Regions from separate parts of the Mucilaginibacter sp. cycad4 genome, predicted to be linked through region 1. Evidence: riboswitches for the same ligand, from Rfam matches in the RefSeq annotation. Region 1 holds a riboswitch; the other holds the start of a gene.
What was found. A riboswitch is a leader RNA that binds a small molecule or an ion and turns the genes downstream of it on or off. The one in region 1 is predicted to bind S-adenosylmethionine.
Positions count from the first base shown of each region.

Region 2: linked by a shared signal. The riboswitch ahead of SNE26_RS08920 (O-acetylhomoserine aminocarboxypropyltransferase/cysteine synthase) and the one ahead of metH (methionine synthase) in region 1 are both predicted to bind S-adenosylmethionine.

Region 1 is NZ_CP139559.1:5,417,623-5,425,276, forward strand. Features, by position in the region: gene SNE26_RS22005 (S41 family peptidase) at 1-1,203, opposite strand, end outside; gene murQ (N-acetylmuramic acid 6-phosphate etherase) at 1,312-2,118, shown strand; gene SNE26_RS22015 (hypothetical protein) at 2,221-2,787, shown strand; gene SNE26_RS22020 (Bax inhibitor-1/YccA family protein) at 3,028-3,759, shown strand; SAM riboswitch class I at 3,894-4,003, shown strand; gene metH (methionine synthase) at 4,191-7,654, shown strand, end outside.
Region 2 is NZ_CP139559.1:2,188,445-2,196,098, reverse strand. Features, by position in the region: gene SNE26_RS08930 (homoserine dehydrogenase) at 1-793, opposite strand, end outside; gene metX (homoserine O-acetyltransferase) at 793-1,848, opposite strand; gene SNE26_RS08920 (O-acetylhomoserine aminocarboxypropyltransferase/cysteine synthase) at 2,003-3,322, opposite strand; SAM riboswitch class I at 3,566-3,676, opposite strand; gene SNE26_RS08915 (aminotransferase class V-fold PLP-dependent enzyme) at 3,866-4,984, opposite strand; gene SNE26_RS08910 (hypothetical protein) at 5,084-5,602, shown strand; gene mqnE (aminofutalosine synthase MqnE) at 5,696-6,889, shown strand; gene SNE26_RS08900 (histidine phosphatase family protein) at 6,976-7,602, shown strand; gene SNE26_RS08895 (menaquinone biosynthesis protein) at 7,616-7,654, shown strand, end outside.

The sequences.
Region 1 (7,654 bases):
ACGCCCGCTTGAGGTATGGTATGATGGCGTTCCTTTAAAAACACTGTCGTTCAGGTTGCTTTGTTCTGAAAAAAGCTCGCCCTTTTGCATGCGCTGGGCCAGTTCATTACGGTAACTGTCCACCCCGTTTTTGTATGATTTCTGGATAGAGCGGCCCGAAGGGGTATAATACCTTGCCACCGTTAAATTCACTGCCGAACCGTCGTCAAAAGCAAACTGCTGCTGCACCAGGCCTTTACCAAACGACCGGCGCCCAACAATAGTGGCCCTGTCCAGGTCCTGCAAGGCACCTGCTAAAATTTCGCTGGCCGAAGCCGAGTATTCATCAATAAGCACGGTAAGCTTCCCTTTTTGAAACATGCCCGAATCTGTAGCAAAATAATCGGTACGGGGTTCGTGTATACCTTTGGTATAAACTATCAGCTTCCCGTCGGTTAAAAACTCATCAGCTAATGAGGTAGCAGCATTCAGGTAGCCGCCGCCATTGCCTCTCAGGTCAAGTAGTAACTTATTCATGCCGTCAACTTTTAGGGCCGTTAACGCCTTTCTGAAATCGACGTCGGTAGTAGCCGAAAACTTACTGATTTTGATATAACCAGTTTTGGCATCGGCCATATAGGCGGCATCAACACTGCTCAGGTCAACATGTCCGCGCTTAACGGTAAGTATTTTTAAATCTTTGCTCAGCGGAGGCACAACGCTCAATTTTATTTCAGCATCCTTTTCACCCCTGAAAACACCATTTATACGGGTAGCCGTTAGCTTACTGCCCGAAAACTTCTTATCATCAACATTGATCACCTTACTTCCCACCAGCAGTCCTGCCTTTTCGGCCGGGCCCCCCGCATAAACCTGTGTAATGATCAGTGTATCACGCAGCAACTGATATTCGATACCGATACCGTTAAAACCACCGTCTAACCGTTCATTGATGGATTGCGCCTGCTGCTGCGGTAAATAAAGCGAATGCGGATCGAGGTTTTGAAGCAGGTTATTTACCGATACCCCTTCAATGCTATCGATATTAACGCTGTCAACATAGTTACGGTCAACCAGTTGCAGTACCTTTGCTATCTTACTATTGCTCACAAAAGAGAAGCCAAGGTTACGCGCGGCAAAATCCTTGTTAAGCACCTGGCCTATCATCACCCCTACCAGCAGCAGAATTATTGTCCGGAAAATTACACCCGCGGTCCTCTTCATAACTTATTACACACAAAGTTAACAATTGCAGGGTCAATAATTTTTACCTGCACCCTTGCTTTTGATGATTTTTACCGAATTTTGTTATAAATTATTTGAAAACAGGCTATGGAAACCACCACCGAAAGGGAATCGCACTATAAAAACCTCGAAAAACAGGCCGTAAGGGAAATTTTAGAAAACATTAATAACGAGGATAAAACCGTTCCCCTTGCTGTGGAAAAGGCCCTGCCGCAGATAGAAGCGCTTGCTACCATCACTGCCCGGAGGATGAAAAACGGCGGCAGGTTGTTTTACATAGGCGCCGGTACAAGCGGCCGTTTAGGTGTGGTTGATGCATCGGAATGCCCGCCAACATTCGGCGTTCCGTTTGATATGGTAGTAGGCTTGATAGCCGGTGGCGATGGCGCAATCCGTAAAGCAGTTGAATTTGCCGAAGATGATGCTGTACAGGCCTGGAAAGATCTGGAGGCTTTTGACATTAATGATAAAGATGTAGTTGTTGGCATTGCGGCTTCGGGCACTACGCCTTATGTAATTGGCGGTTTAAAAACAGCCAATGAGCATAATTTAGTTACCGGCTGCATTGTTTGTAACAGCGGCAGCCCGGTTGCGGCTGTGGCACAGTACCCGGTTGAAGTGGTAACCGGTCCGGAGTTTTTAACAGGATCAACCCGTATGAAGGCCGGTACCGCACAAAAATTAGTTTTAAATATGCTGAGCACAAGCGTAATGATCCAGCTTGGCCGTGTAAAAGGGAACAGGATGGTTGATATGCAATTAAGCAATCATAAATTAGTGAACAGGGGCACACATATGGTAATGGACGAAACCGGCTTGAGCGAAGAGGAAGCAGCCGGGTTACTGAAACAATACGGCAGCGTACGGAGCGCTGTTGATCATTTTAAAAAATAAGCTGAATTTGAAAATGTGCTGATTTGAAAATTTGAAAATGCCTGGCATTCGATAAATTTTTCAATTCAATAAATTCAGGTTCAGACAATTGAAATTAACACAATGCACGAAATTGAACCATATTATCGCTGGCGAGATGATTACGTAGCATCGGAAGATGAGTTTTCGCCTTTTTATGCAACAGAATACAGCGAGTTTGAATTTGACAAGCAGGTATACAATTACCTGCTGCACCCGCAATGGGATTCATTCGGCTCCAATACACTTTACCTTAAAGTGCTTTTTGCCGATTATGATAAAGGCTACACCATTATTGAGCTGATAGGCGAATGGAACGACGCCATCAATAACGACATCATGCTGCTGAAGCGCGAACTACTTGACCTGATGATCGATAACGGCATCACCCACTTTATCCTGATAGGCGAAAACGTACTCAACTTTCACTCAAGCGATGATTGCTATTACGAAGAGTGGTTCCAGGATGTGGAGGACGGCTGGATAGCAGGCATCAACTTCCGCGACCACGTAATCGATGAGTTTAAACACAACAACATCGACTACTACATCAACTTCGGCGGCGAACTTGATAACCTTGGGTGGAGAGCCCTAAAACCTGTACAGGTTTTCAAAAAGGTGGAAGAGCAGTTGATGCGCCGTTTAAACTAATCTTACCGGAAGCCTTTCGGGCAAAGCAACAACCGGGTCATGCTGAACTTGTTTCAGCACCCCACTGGATAGGTAGGCGATTTGCTAAGCAGGTGGCTTAGCGAGTGAGGTGTTGAAACAAGTAATCAACATGACGGTGCTTGTTATAGAGACGACAAAACTGTCTTGCTTCTTTCCTCCCTTTCTTCACCTTACATTCACTTTTTATTCATAAATTCGTATATTATTTAATAACAAAAAATGGAAATTAAAGATCCCGAATACGTTTATAAAAACGTAATACAATTAAATGAACAAGATGCGTCGCGCAAATTCATAGCTAATGTATTTGTGTGGATGTTTGTTGCCCTGGGGCTTTCGGCCTTGTGTGCGTTCATATTTTCAGGTAACCAGGCGTTATATGAAATGCTTAGGGACCCTGCCACCGGCGGCAATACCGGTTTAGGTACCATTGTAATGTTTGCGCCGCTTGCGTTCGTACTGATAATCTCATTTGGCTTTAACCGTTTATCATACGGTGTAGCAGCACTGCTGTTTATCGCTTTTTCGGCAGTTATGGGTATTAGTTTAAGTTATATACTAAGAGTGTTTACAGAAAGCTCGGTACTTGGCGTATTTATTACAACCTCTGTTGTTTTCGGTATAATGGCCGTGGCAGGGTATACAACCAATACCGATCTTACCAAGTTTGGATCGATCATGATGATGGGTCTTATTGGTATTATCGTAGCATCGTTATTTAACATGTTTATGCATAGTTCTCAGTTAGAATACATCATCAGTTATGTTGGCATCGCAGTATTTGTTGGATTAACCGCTTATGATGTTCAGAAATTGAAACGCATAGGAGCCGGTCTTGAATATGGCACCTCATCAACAAGTAAAATGGCCCTTTTAGGTGGTTTAACATTGTACCTTGACTTCATCAACCTTTTCCTGATGATCCTCCGTTTATTCGGCAGAAGAAGATAATTCTAATTAAGAAACTCAATCAAAAAGCTGCCGTTTTCATAGGCGGCTTTTTTTGTTTAACAATGTGGCTTAGCTGTGATATTTAGCGTACGTTATACACTTGCAAATGACAACTTTATTGCGCAACTTTGCGGTGCTTATGGAGAAAGACGGAGGGATTAGACCCTGCGATGTCTTAGCAACCTGTGCTTCACAAGGTGCTACATTCTACCAGGCAGCAATTATGCGCCCGGACAGATAAGCGAAAGTCATAACAACACCCGACTTTTCGAGATAAGCTTTTATTTATTTGTGATTACAACGATTGTTCTGATTACACTGATTTAATTTTTACTGACCGGCTATTTGCTTAAGACGTCGGTAGATCCTAACAATCTTTAAAATCAAAGCAATCGGTGAAATCATCAAATAAAAATTGGTGAAATCAAAAAATGGACATTAGAAAAGAATTACAGAAACGCATCCTGGTGATTGATGGGGCGATGGGTACCATGATACAGCGGTACCAGCTTACCGAGAAGGATTTTCGTGGCGAGCGTTTTCGCGATCATCATAGCGACCTGCAGGGCAATAACGACCTGCTCAATATCACACGGCCCGATATTATCAAAGCCATCCACGCCGAATACCTGGATGCCGGTGCCGATATTATTGAGACCAATACTTTCAGTACGCAGGTAATTTCCCTTGCCGATTATCACCTCGAAGAACTGGCCTATGAACTAAGCTACGAAGGTGCGCGCATTGCCCGCGAAGTTGCCGATGAATATACGCAGCGCAACCCTGCCAAACCGCGCTTTGTTGCCGGTGCCATAGGCCCAACCAACCGTACTGCTTCTTTATCGCCTGATGTAAATGACCCGGGATACCGCGCCGTTACTTTTGATGACCTTGCCGAAGCCTATTATGACCAGGTTCGTGGCTTGGTTGATGGTGGTTCGCATTTGTTATTGGTTGAAACTATTTTCGATACATTGAACGCCAAGGCTGCTTTGTTCGCCATAAAACGGTATGAGCTGGAATGTAAAGCTGCCGGTAAGGATTTTCCTGCCTTCCGCGATAACGGCGGTATCATGATTTCGGGTACCATTACCGATGCTTCGGGCCGTACCCTTTCCGGGCAAACGGTTGAGGCTTTCTGGAACTCGATAAGCCACGCCAACCTGCTATCAGTAGGTTTAAATTGTGCTTTAGGTGCCAGGGAAATGCGCCCACACCTGGCCGAGCTTTCTGAAAAAGCAGGTGTATTTATCTCTGCTTACCCAAACGCCGGTTTACCTAACGAGTTTGGCCAGTACGATGAAACCCCGCATGAAACCGCGCACCAGGTTGATGATTTTATCAAGTCCGGGTTGGTTAACATCGTTGGTGGTTGCTGTGGTACTACACCCGAGCATATTAAATGCATTGCCGATAAGGCTGCTAAATATCCGCCCCGCCCTATCCCGCAAATTGAGCCGGATATGCGCCTGAGCGGTTTGGAATCCGTTACCATAAAACCCGAAAGCATCTTTGTGAACGTGGGTGAACGTACCAATATCACCGGCTCTCCAAAGTTCTCTAAACTCATCCTTGCCGAAGATTATGAGGCAGCCTTATCTGTTGCCCTGCAACAGGTTGAAGGAGGCGCACAGGTCATCGACATTAACATGGATGAGGGCATGATCGATTCGGAAGCGGTGATGGTGAAATTTCTGAACCTTGTTGCCTCCGAGCCGGATATCGCCAAACTGCCTATCATGATCGACTCCTCAAAATGGACAGTGATCGAGGCTGGTTTGAAATGCGTACAGGGTAAAGGTATAGTGAACTCTATCTCCCTAAAAGAGGGTGAGGAAAAATTCAGGGAGCAGGCCCGGAAAATCTTAAGCTATGGTGCAGCCACCGTTGTAATGGCCTTTGACGAAACCGGTCAGGCCGATTCATTGGAGCGCCGTATCGAAATCTGTAAACGCTCATACGATATCCTGGTGAATGAAGTGGGTTTCCCACCGCAGGACATCATTTTTGACCCTAATATCCTTACCGTTGCTACCGGTTTAGAAGAGCATAACAACTATGCGGTCGACTTTATTGAAGCCACCCGCTGGATCAAACAAAACCTGCCCCATGCCAAAGTGAGCGGAGGGGTAAGTAATATCTCCTTCTCGTTCAGGGGTAATAATACGGTGCGCGAAGCTATGCACTCGGCTTTCCTGTACCATGCTATTAAAGCCGGTATGGATATGGGTATTGTTAACGCCGGGATGCTGGAAGTTTATGAAGAGATCCCCAAAAACCTGCTGGAACTGGTGGAAGACGTACTGCTTAACCGCCGTCCGGATGCTACCGAGCGTTTGGTTGAATTTGCCGATACCATCAAGAGTAAAGGCAAAGAAGTAGTGCGTGATGAAGAGTGGCGTAAAGGTACCGTTCAGGAGCGCCTCTCCCACTCACTGGTGAAGGGTATCGTTGAATACCTTGACGATGATGTGGAGGAAGCCCGCCAGGCCTACAGCAAACCCCTTGAAGTGATTGAAGGTCCGCTGATGGATGGCATGAACATCGTGGGTGATTTATTTGGCGCGGGTAAAATGTTTTTGCCGCAGGTGGTAAAATCGGCCCGTGTAATGAAAAAGGCAGTGGCTTATCTGCTGCCCTTCATCGAGGAAGAGAAAAAGAACAACGCCAATGCTGATCAGCGTGCTAATGCCGGCAAAGTTTTAATGGCTACCGTAAAAGGCGATGTACATGACATCGGCAAAAATATAGTTGGCGTGGTGTTGGCCTGTAACAACTTCGAGGTGATCGACCTTGGGGTGATGGTACCGGCACAGCGCATTATTGAAGAGGCTAAAAAGCAAAACGTTGATATCATCGGGCTGAGTGGTTTAATTACCCCGTCGCTTGATGAGATGGTGCATTTTGCTAAGGAAATGGAGCGCGAAGGGTTTACCATTCCGCTCATCATTGGTGGTGCTACCACATCGCGCATTCATGCGGCGGTAAAAGTTGCACCGCAATACTCCGGGGCTGCCATTCACGTGCTGGATGCATCGCGCAGTGTTACCGTATGCAGCAATCTCATGAGCAAGGATAACCGCGATGCCTATATCCAGGGCATTAAGGATGAATATGCTAAAGCCCGTGAAGCACATGCCAACAAAAAATCGGATAAACGTTTTGTAACTATCGAAGAAGCCCGCGCGGGCAAGTTCCAGATTAGCCTGGATGGCGATGTGGCGCCGAAACCTGCGTTTACCGGTACCAAAGTATTTGAGAATTTCCCGCTGGAAGAGTTGCTGCCTTATATCGATTGGACACCGTTTTTCCATACCTGGGAACTTCGCGGCAGCTATCCGAAGATCTTTGAGGATAAGTTTGTAGGCGTTGAAGCCAAAAAACTATTTGACGATGCACAGGTGCTTATGAAGCGCATCGTTAACGAGAAGCTGTTAACAGCCCGCGGCGTTATCGGCTTTTGGCCGGCAAATAGTGTAGGTGATGATATTGAATTGTATACCGATGAAAGTCGTACCGAAGTATTAACCCGCATTCACACTCTTCGTCAGCAAGCCGAAAAGGTAAAGAATGATCCATATTACGCCCTGTCGGATTTTATCGCACCTAAAGAAAGCGGTGTGCCTGATTATTTTGGAGGCTTTGCTGTAACCACGGGTTTGGGTTGCGACGAACTGGTAGCCGAGTTTGAGGCCGACCATGACGATTATAACAGCATTATGGCCAAAGCCCTTGCCGACCGCCTTGCCGAAGCCTTCGCCGAAAAAATGCATGAGTTGGTACGTAAAGAACACTGGGGCTATGCCAAAGGCGAGCAACTAAGCAATGCCGACCTGATCAAGGAGGAATACCAGGGTATCCGTCCGGCGCCGGGCTATCCCGCCTGTCCGGACCA
Region 2 (7,654 bases), 3.2 Mb from region 1:
ACTCTTTATCGTTCACAAATTTGGGCAATACAAACAGGGCAACGTTGCGGTCGTCAAGTTCTTTAGCTACGGGTACCAGTTTAATTTTGAGGTTTTTCTCACGTGCATATTGCAGATCAGCAGCGGCAAGGTTTTGGATGCCCAGGTTAAATACCTCGTCAGGCTGTACAACAACGCCATAAGCGTGGGCAGCAGCAATAACCAGCTTATACTTGGCGTCAAAACCGCCGACATCACTGGTTGGGTCAGTTTCGGCAAAGCCGAGGTCCTGCGCTTGTTTCAATGCACTGTCGTAATCAAGCCCTTCAATAAAACCTTTTGAAAGAATATAGTTTGATGAGCCGTTGAAAATGCCGCTTATCGAGTGCAACAATTCATTATCATAGTACTCTTCTAAATTGCGGATAATAGGGATGCTACCGCAAACTGCGCCTTCATACAATAGCGATGTGCCATATTGATGCTGGATGTCGATCAGTTCGTCCAAATGCAGGGCGATCATTTTTTTACTGGCAGATACCACGTTCTTGCCCGATTTTAAAGCCCTTGAAACAATTTCAAAAGCGGCTTCAGTATCATTGATGAGCTCAACTATAGTATTGATCTCGGGGTTATTGAGCAGTTCTTCCTTATCGGTAGTAAATAAATGTGCCGGTAAAGAACGTTTTTTATTTGGATCCTTAATAGCAAATTTTACTATCTCGATATTTAAATGCTTTGTTTTGATGATATCATATAAACCCTGGCCTACAACTCCAAATCCGAAGAGGCCGATATTTAACTTTTTACTCATTACGCTGTACGTTGCAGTTCTATAATTTTTCCTTTCACATCGGTTTTAAAAAACGATGTAAATATGTTTGTTAATGCTTCTGTTTCAATTAAAAATCCGTCATGCCCATAAAACGAGTCCAGTTCGGCAAAGGCAGCTTTGGGGATATGCCTGAACAGGTATTGCTGCTCCTCAACAGGGAATAAAACATCTGATGAGATACCGATAACCAAAGTTTTTGCTTTGATGAGGCTCAAGGCTTTATCAACCCCGTGACGGCCGCGGCCTACATTGTGCGAATCCATCACTTTGGTCAGGTACCAATAGCTATAAGCGTTAAAGCGGTTCACCAGCTTTTGACCCTGGTAATTTTGGTATGATGAAGAGCGGAAATTGTCCTGTACATCGTCGGCTTCTTCCTGCTGGGTAATACCGTAAGTTTTATAAGTACGATAACTTAAAAGCGCAATACTGCGCGCGGCTTTTAAGCCTTTCTGACCGCCTTCGGGCGTATTGGCATAAAAGGTGCGGTCGGCAGTAATAGCTAAACGCTGCGATTCGTTAAAGGCAATGCCCCATGGCGAGTGTTTAGCGTTGGTAGCTATCAGGATCAGATTTTTGATCCGCTCTGGTTCAATAATAGCCCATTCCATAGCCTGCTGCCCACCTAATGAACCGCCAATCAATACACTGATATTATTGATGTTTAAATGTTCGGCAAGCAACTGGTGCGCTTTAACCATATCTCTTGTAGTAAACTGGGGATATGAAAGATAATAAGGCTGCCCGGTAACCGGGTTAATGCTCAACGGACTGGTAGTACCATAAGGCGAACCCAAAATATTGGCGCAAACTATAAAATGCTCTTCGGGGTTGAAAAAGTAGCCCTCACCAATAAGTCCCTTCCACCAGTCAAACACATCGCTGTTGGCTGTGAGCGCATGGCAAACCCAAACAACGTTATTTTTTTCCTTATTTAACCTGCCGTATGTATGAAAGCCTATCTCTAAGCCCTCAAGCTGCCGGCCCGATTCAAATTCAAAAGTATCAGTGTATTTAAATATCTCTGCGTTCATTCTTGTTATTTGTCACGCTGTGTTAAGTCGAAAGTCTTTAGTTTGAAGTCGAAAGTCAAACATTTTAAAGATTTGACTTCGGGCTGTAGACTTAGAACTTAAGACTTAACTACACGTAACGTTTACTATATCACTTAAAAAAAACTATACATTGTTAAACTAATTCACCCTCACTTGCCCTAATCTTCGCAAAAGCCTGCTCAAAATCGGCTTTGATATCGTCAATATGCTCAATGCCAACAGCTACACGCAATGATGCTGGTGTAACACCGGCAGCTAATTGCTCTTCAGCAGATAATTGCTGATGTGTGGTTGCCGATGGCTGGATGATCAGCGTTTTTGCATCGCCCACATTGGCTAAATGGCTTACCAGTTTCAGGTTGTTGATCACCTGGCTGGCCTGCTCTTTACTCCCCTTAATCTCGAATGACAATACGCCGCCAAAACCATTTTTTAAATATTTTTTTGCAAGCTCGTGGTACGGTGATGATTCCAGTCCCGGGTAATTTACGCTTGCCACCTGCGGATGCTGCTCCAGCCATTTGGCTAATTGCAGGGCATTGTCAACGTGGCGCTGTACACGCAGTGACAGCGTTTCCAGTCCCTGGATATTCAACCATGAATTAAATGGCGCCTGAGAGGGACCGAAATCTCTCAAGCCCTCAACACGGGCGCGGATAATAAATTGAATATTGCCAAACGGACCGCCGATACCAAATACATCGTTAAATATCAGTCCGTGGTAACCTTCAGATGGCTCTGTAAATTGCGGGAACTTGCCATTGCCCCAGTTGTAATTACCGGCGTCAATTATAACACCGCCAATACTGGTGCCATGCCCGCCAATCCATTTGGTTGTCGACTCAACAACTACGTTAGCGCCATGTTCGATAGGGCGGAAGAGGTAACCACCCGCGCCGAAGGTATTATCAACAATTAATGGCAGATCATGTTTTTTGGCAACTTCGCTCACCTTGTCAAAATCGGCAATGGTAAAGCCGGGATTACCTATGGTTTCCAGGAAAATTGCTTTTGTTTTATCATCAATAAGTGCTTCAATGCTTGCCGCGGTATCATCTTTGGCAAAGCGCGCATTGATACCCAAACGTTTAAATGCTACTTTAAACTGGTTATAAGTGCCACCATACAGGAAAGGGGAAGTAACAAAGTTATCGCCAACCTGTAAAATATTATTCAGGGCAAGAAACTGTGAGGCCTGGCCCGATGCTGTTGCCAGCGCAGCCACCCCGCCCTCTAAAGCTGCGATGCGTTTTTCAAATACATCGGTAGTGGGGTTCATGATGCGGGTGTAAATATTACCAAACTCTTTTAATGCAAACAGGTTAGCACCATGCTCGGCACTGTTAAATACGTATGAAGTAGTTTGGTAAATGGGCACAGCGCGTGAACCTGTGGTTGGATCAACTTCCTGGCCGGCGTGTAATTGTAAGGTTTCGAATTTTAAGGCAGACATAGTTGTAATTTTTTAATGTGTTTAATTTAGATTTTTAATGTTTAGATGGATTTGGAAAGCCGGTTTAAAAACAACCGGTTAACAACACGCTTTTCAGAGAATGAAAAATAGGAGCGTGCTAAGCATCAACAGCAGCAACACATACAAATACAGCCAATAGGGGAGCTAATATATTGTACGTTACCGTTTAAGGTGTAAAAAGTGTTGCGTTGCGTAAATTTAATTAAACTTTTCATGGTTATAAATTTATATTCCCCGGTGTTATTTGCCGGGACAGGAATTGGCACCTTCTTCAACATTGAAGGGTTGCCAGCGGGTCATTGAGCCTGATCTCTCGCCGCTTCTTTATAAATCAAAACCCGAACTATGTGCGGAGTATTGATCGACCTTGGTATCGCTACCAAATAATGTTGCGAATATAAGGGATTATGGGATAATGTACCAAATTTTATTTTTTTTGAGGTAAAAGGTTAAAGGCAAAAGGTAGTAGCGTTCGTGTAGATCGAAAATCCTTTTCTCACAAAACCTTTAACCTTTTGCCTTTTACCTCAATAAAGCCTGTTCCATATCAGCTATCAGATCATCAATATGCTCCAGCCCAACGGAAACCCTAAGCAGGTTTCGCGGTGTTTTTGTATCAGGGCCTTCAACGGTAGCCCGGTGTTCTATCAGGCTTTCAACACCGCCCAGGCTGGTTGCTTTAATGAATAGCTTAAGTTTATTAATAATGTTATGGGTATCGTTCTCATCACCTTTAATAGTAAAGGATAACATCCCACCAAAAGCCAGCATCTGATCTTTGGCAATATCGTGTTGCGGGTGCGATGGCAAACCAGGGTACATTACCTGTTCAACATTCGGATGTTGTTCAAGATATTCGGCAAGCAATTGGGCATTTTGTACATGGCCTTTTACACGGTACGGCAAGGTTTTGATACTGCGTACCAGGTAATAGCAGTCCATAGGCGAGGGGATAGCGCCACCCATTTCCTGCACCTGCCTGATTTTTGTCCACCAATCGTTCTTTTCGGCAGTAATCAAAACGCCGCCCATCAGGTCGCTGTGCCCGCCGAAGTATTTGGTGGCCGAGTGCATAACCATATCCGCGCCCAGCTCAAGCGGCCGCTGGCAAATTGGTGTTGCAAAAGTATTATCGCATAAAACTTTAATACCCTTTGCTTTGGCAATGGCAACTACCTTTTTAATATCGGTTATTTTAAGCAAAGGGTTTGAAGGCGTTTCTATCCAGATCAAACCTGTTTCGGGTTTAATGTGCTGCTGCAAAACTTCCGGATCGTTCACATCGATAAAATCGAAGGTAAGGATCCCGGCGAAAAGGGTTTTAAGCTGGTTGCGCAGGCCGTGATACATATCATCGGGCGCAATTATATGGGTGCCAGGCTCCAATGATTGAAATACCGACATCCCGGCCGCATTGCCCGATGAAAAGGAAGCCGCTTCAACACCGCCCTCTAACTTAGCCAGCACATGCTCCAATGCATGGCGGTTGGGGTTTGATGAACGGCTGTAAATATAACCCGCCGGGAAACCGCCATCCTCACCGCGCTCAAACGTGGTTGACATAATAATGGGTTGTATCACGGCCCTTGTTGCTTCATCAACGTGGTTACCGGCGTGTATGGCTATAGTTTCAGTTTTCATGGTATTGTATTATGATATCGGCCAAAATAAACAAGAATATTTGTTTTTAGCTGTAGCGTTTTTATATTTTTTGCCGAATAGGTTTAAAAACCAAACCACATGAAAAAATGCCTTATCTTCCTGTTTGCTATTATAGGGCTATATGCCTGTAAAAAAGATGCCAATGATACAGCCTACGACAAAAGCTATAAAGCATGGCAAAACTTTAAGGCCGAAAGCAAAAACTCTTATACTTACACCGTTAATGCCGGTTCAATTTTTGGCTATGGCTCCGAAACAAAGATCACCGTTCAAAATGGCGCGGTAGTATCAAGAGATTATCTTTCATATACTTTAGAATATACAGCTGCAAATACTCCTCCAACAAAAAAAATAGGGGATCAATGGTATGAAGATAAAAATTCGTTAAACCAGCACGCCGCCGGTGCTGCGCCAATAACCCTGGACCAGGTTTATCAAAAAGCAAAGAACGAATGGCTTGCAGCAGATAAGAAAAAGAACACCATTTATTTTGAAACCAATAATGATGGTATGATCTCAATAGCCAGCTATGTACCCAATGGCTGCCAGGATGATTGCTCAACAGGCATCGCTATAAGCGAAATCAAGGCTCTGTAACTTTATTGTAATTTACCGTGAAATTTGGCCGATATGTGTCATAACGCATATTACTTTTATGCTTTTTAGTACCTTTGGTCAAATTTTTAATTGATGCATAATTCAGATAATTTACAGTTTTTACTTAACGATCCGAATTTATCTGCTGATTTAAAGCATATTGCTCAAAAAGTTCTTGACAAACAACGCATCACTTTTGATGAAGGCGTTTTGCTTTACGAGCAGGGCGAACTTGGATATCTTGGCACTTTAGCCAATTACATTCGCGAGGAACGCCACGGCGATAAAACTTATTTTAACCGTAATTTTCATATTGAGCCAACCAATCTTTGCGTTTACGACTGCAAATTTTGTTCATACTCGCGCCTGCTGAAACAAAAATCAGAAGGATGGGAATATACCATGGATGAGATGTTCAACATGGTTGCCAAATATGACGGCGAGCCCGTTACCGAGGTCCATATTGTTGGCGGTGTGTTGCCGCAATATGATGTGCCTTTTTACCAGGAGCTTTTTGCCCGCATCCGTGCCCACCGCCCGGAACTGCATATCAAGGCGTTAACTCCGGTTGAATATCATTACATATTTAAAAAAGCAAAAATTGATTACGCCACTGGCATGCGCCTGATGCAGGAAGCAGGGCTGGACTCAATCCCCGGCGGCGGCGCGGAAATTTTCGACCCTGAAATAAGGGACCAGATCTCGAAAGATAAATGCACTGCCGATCAGTGGCTGGCTATTCATGAAGAGTGGCATAAGCTTGGCGGCCGTTCAAATGCAACCATGCTTTACGGGCATATTGAAGCATATAAACATCGTGTTGACCACATGGAGCGCCTGCGCCAGTTGCAGGATAAAACAGGCGGGTTCCAGACATTCATTCCGCTTAAGTTCCGTAACAAGGATAACCAGATGTCGCACGTACCCGAGGTTTCGGTAATTGAAGATTTGCGCAATTACGCTGTATCCCGCATCTACCTGGATAACTTTGATCATATCAAAGCCTACTGGGCCATGATCAGCCGTACTACAGCACAGCTTTCGCTTAATTTTGGCGTTGACGATATTGATGGAACGCTGGATGATACCACCAAAATATACTCAATGGCCGGTGCCGAAGAGCAGCATCCCGGCATGAGCACCAAACAGGTGGTAGAGTTAATTAAACACGTAAGCCGCCAGCCCATCGAACGTGATACATTATATAATGTAGTAACGGATTATACCAACTTTGAGTTTGGCGATGAGCCAAAGCCCCAGTACTACAAATTACCGGTTATTAATTGAAGCTAAAAGCTTAAAGCCGGAAGCTAAAAAGAAAAAACACAACAAGCAGGAAAGCTTTAAGCCTTGCGCTTTAAGCTTAAAGAAGAATGATACAAAAAACCTTATATATAGTACGCCACGGCCAAACTGAGTATAACAAACTTGGTATTATACAGGGCCGCGGAGTAGATACCGATTTAAATGACGAAGGCCGTAAACAGGCCTGCCAGTTTTTTGAGGCTTATAAAACAGTCCCGTTTGATAAAATTTATATATCGGCATTAAAGCGCACCCAGCAAAGTATCCAGCCTTTTATTGATCTGGGGATTCCTTATGAAAAGCTTCCGGGTTTGGATGAGCTGGCCTGGGGCATTCACGAAGGCCAGTCGCCAACTACCGATAATAAAGCCGCTTTTCTGCAGATTATGCGCGATTGGCTGGATGGTAAACTCGACAGCAAATTTGAAGGAGGCGAAAGTCCGCTTGAGGTTGAGGTACGCCAGCGCGAGGCCATGGAGGTGATCATGAGCCACCCTGAAGAAAAAAACGTGCTTATTTGTATGCATGGCCGTGCTTTACGCTTGTTGCTTTGCATCCTTACCGGCAAACCCTTATCCGAAATGGATACCTTCCCGCATCAAAACCTGGTATTATATAAGGTAACCTACAATGGCGAAAAATTTGAGATCATCGACTTTAATAACGCCGAACATCTAAAACATTCCGAAGAATAGAAATAGCGAATTTGTGAACAAGATCAGAATATCAGCAGTAAGCTACACTAAT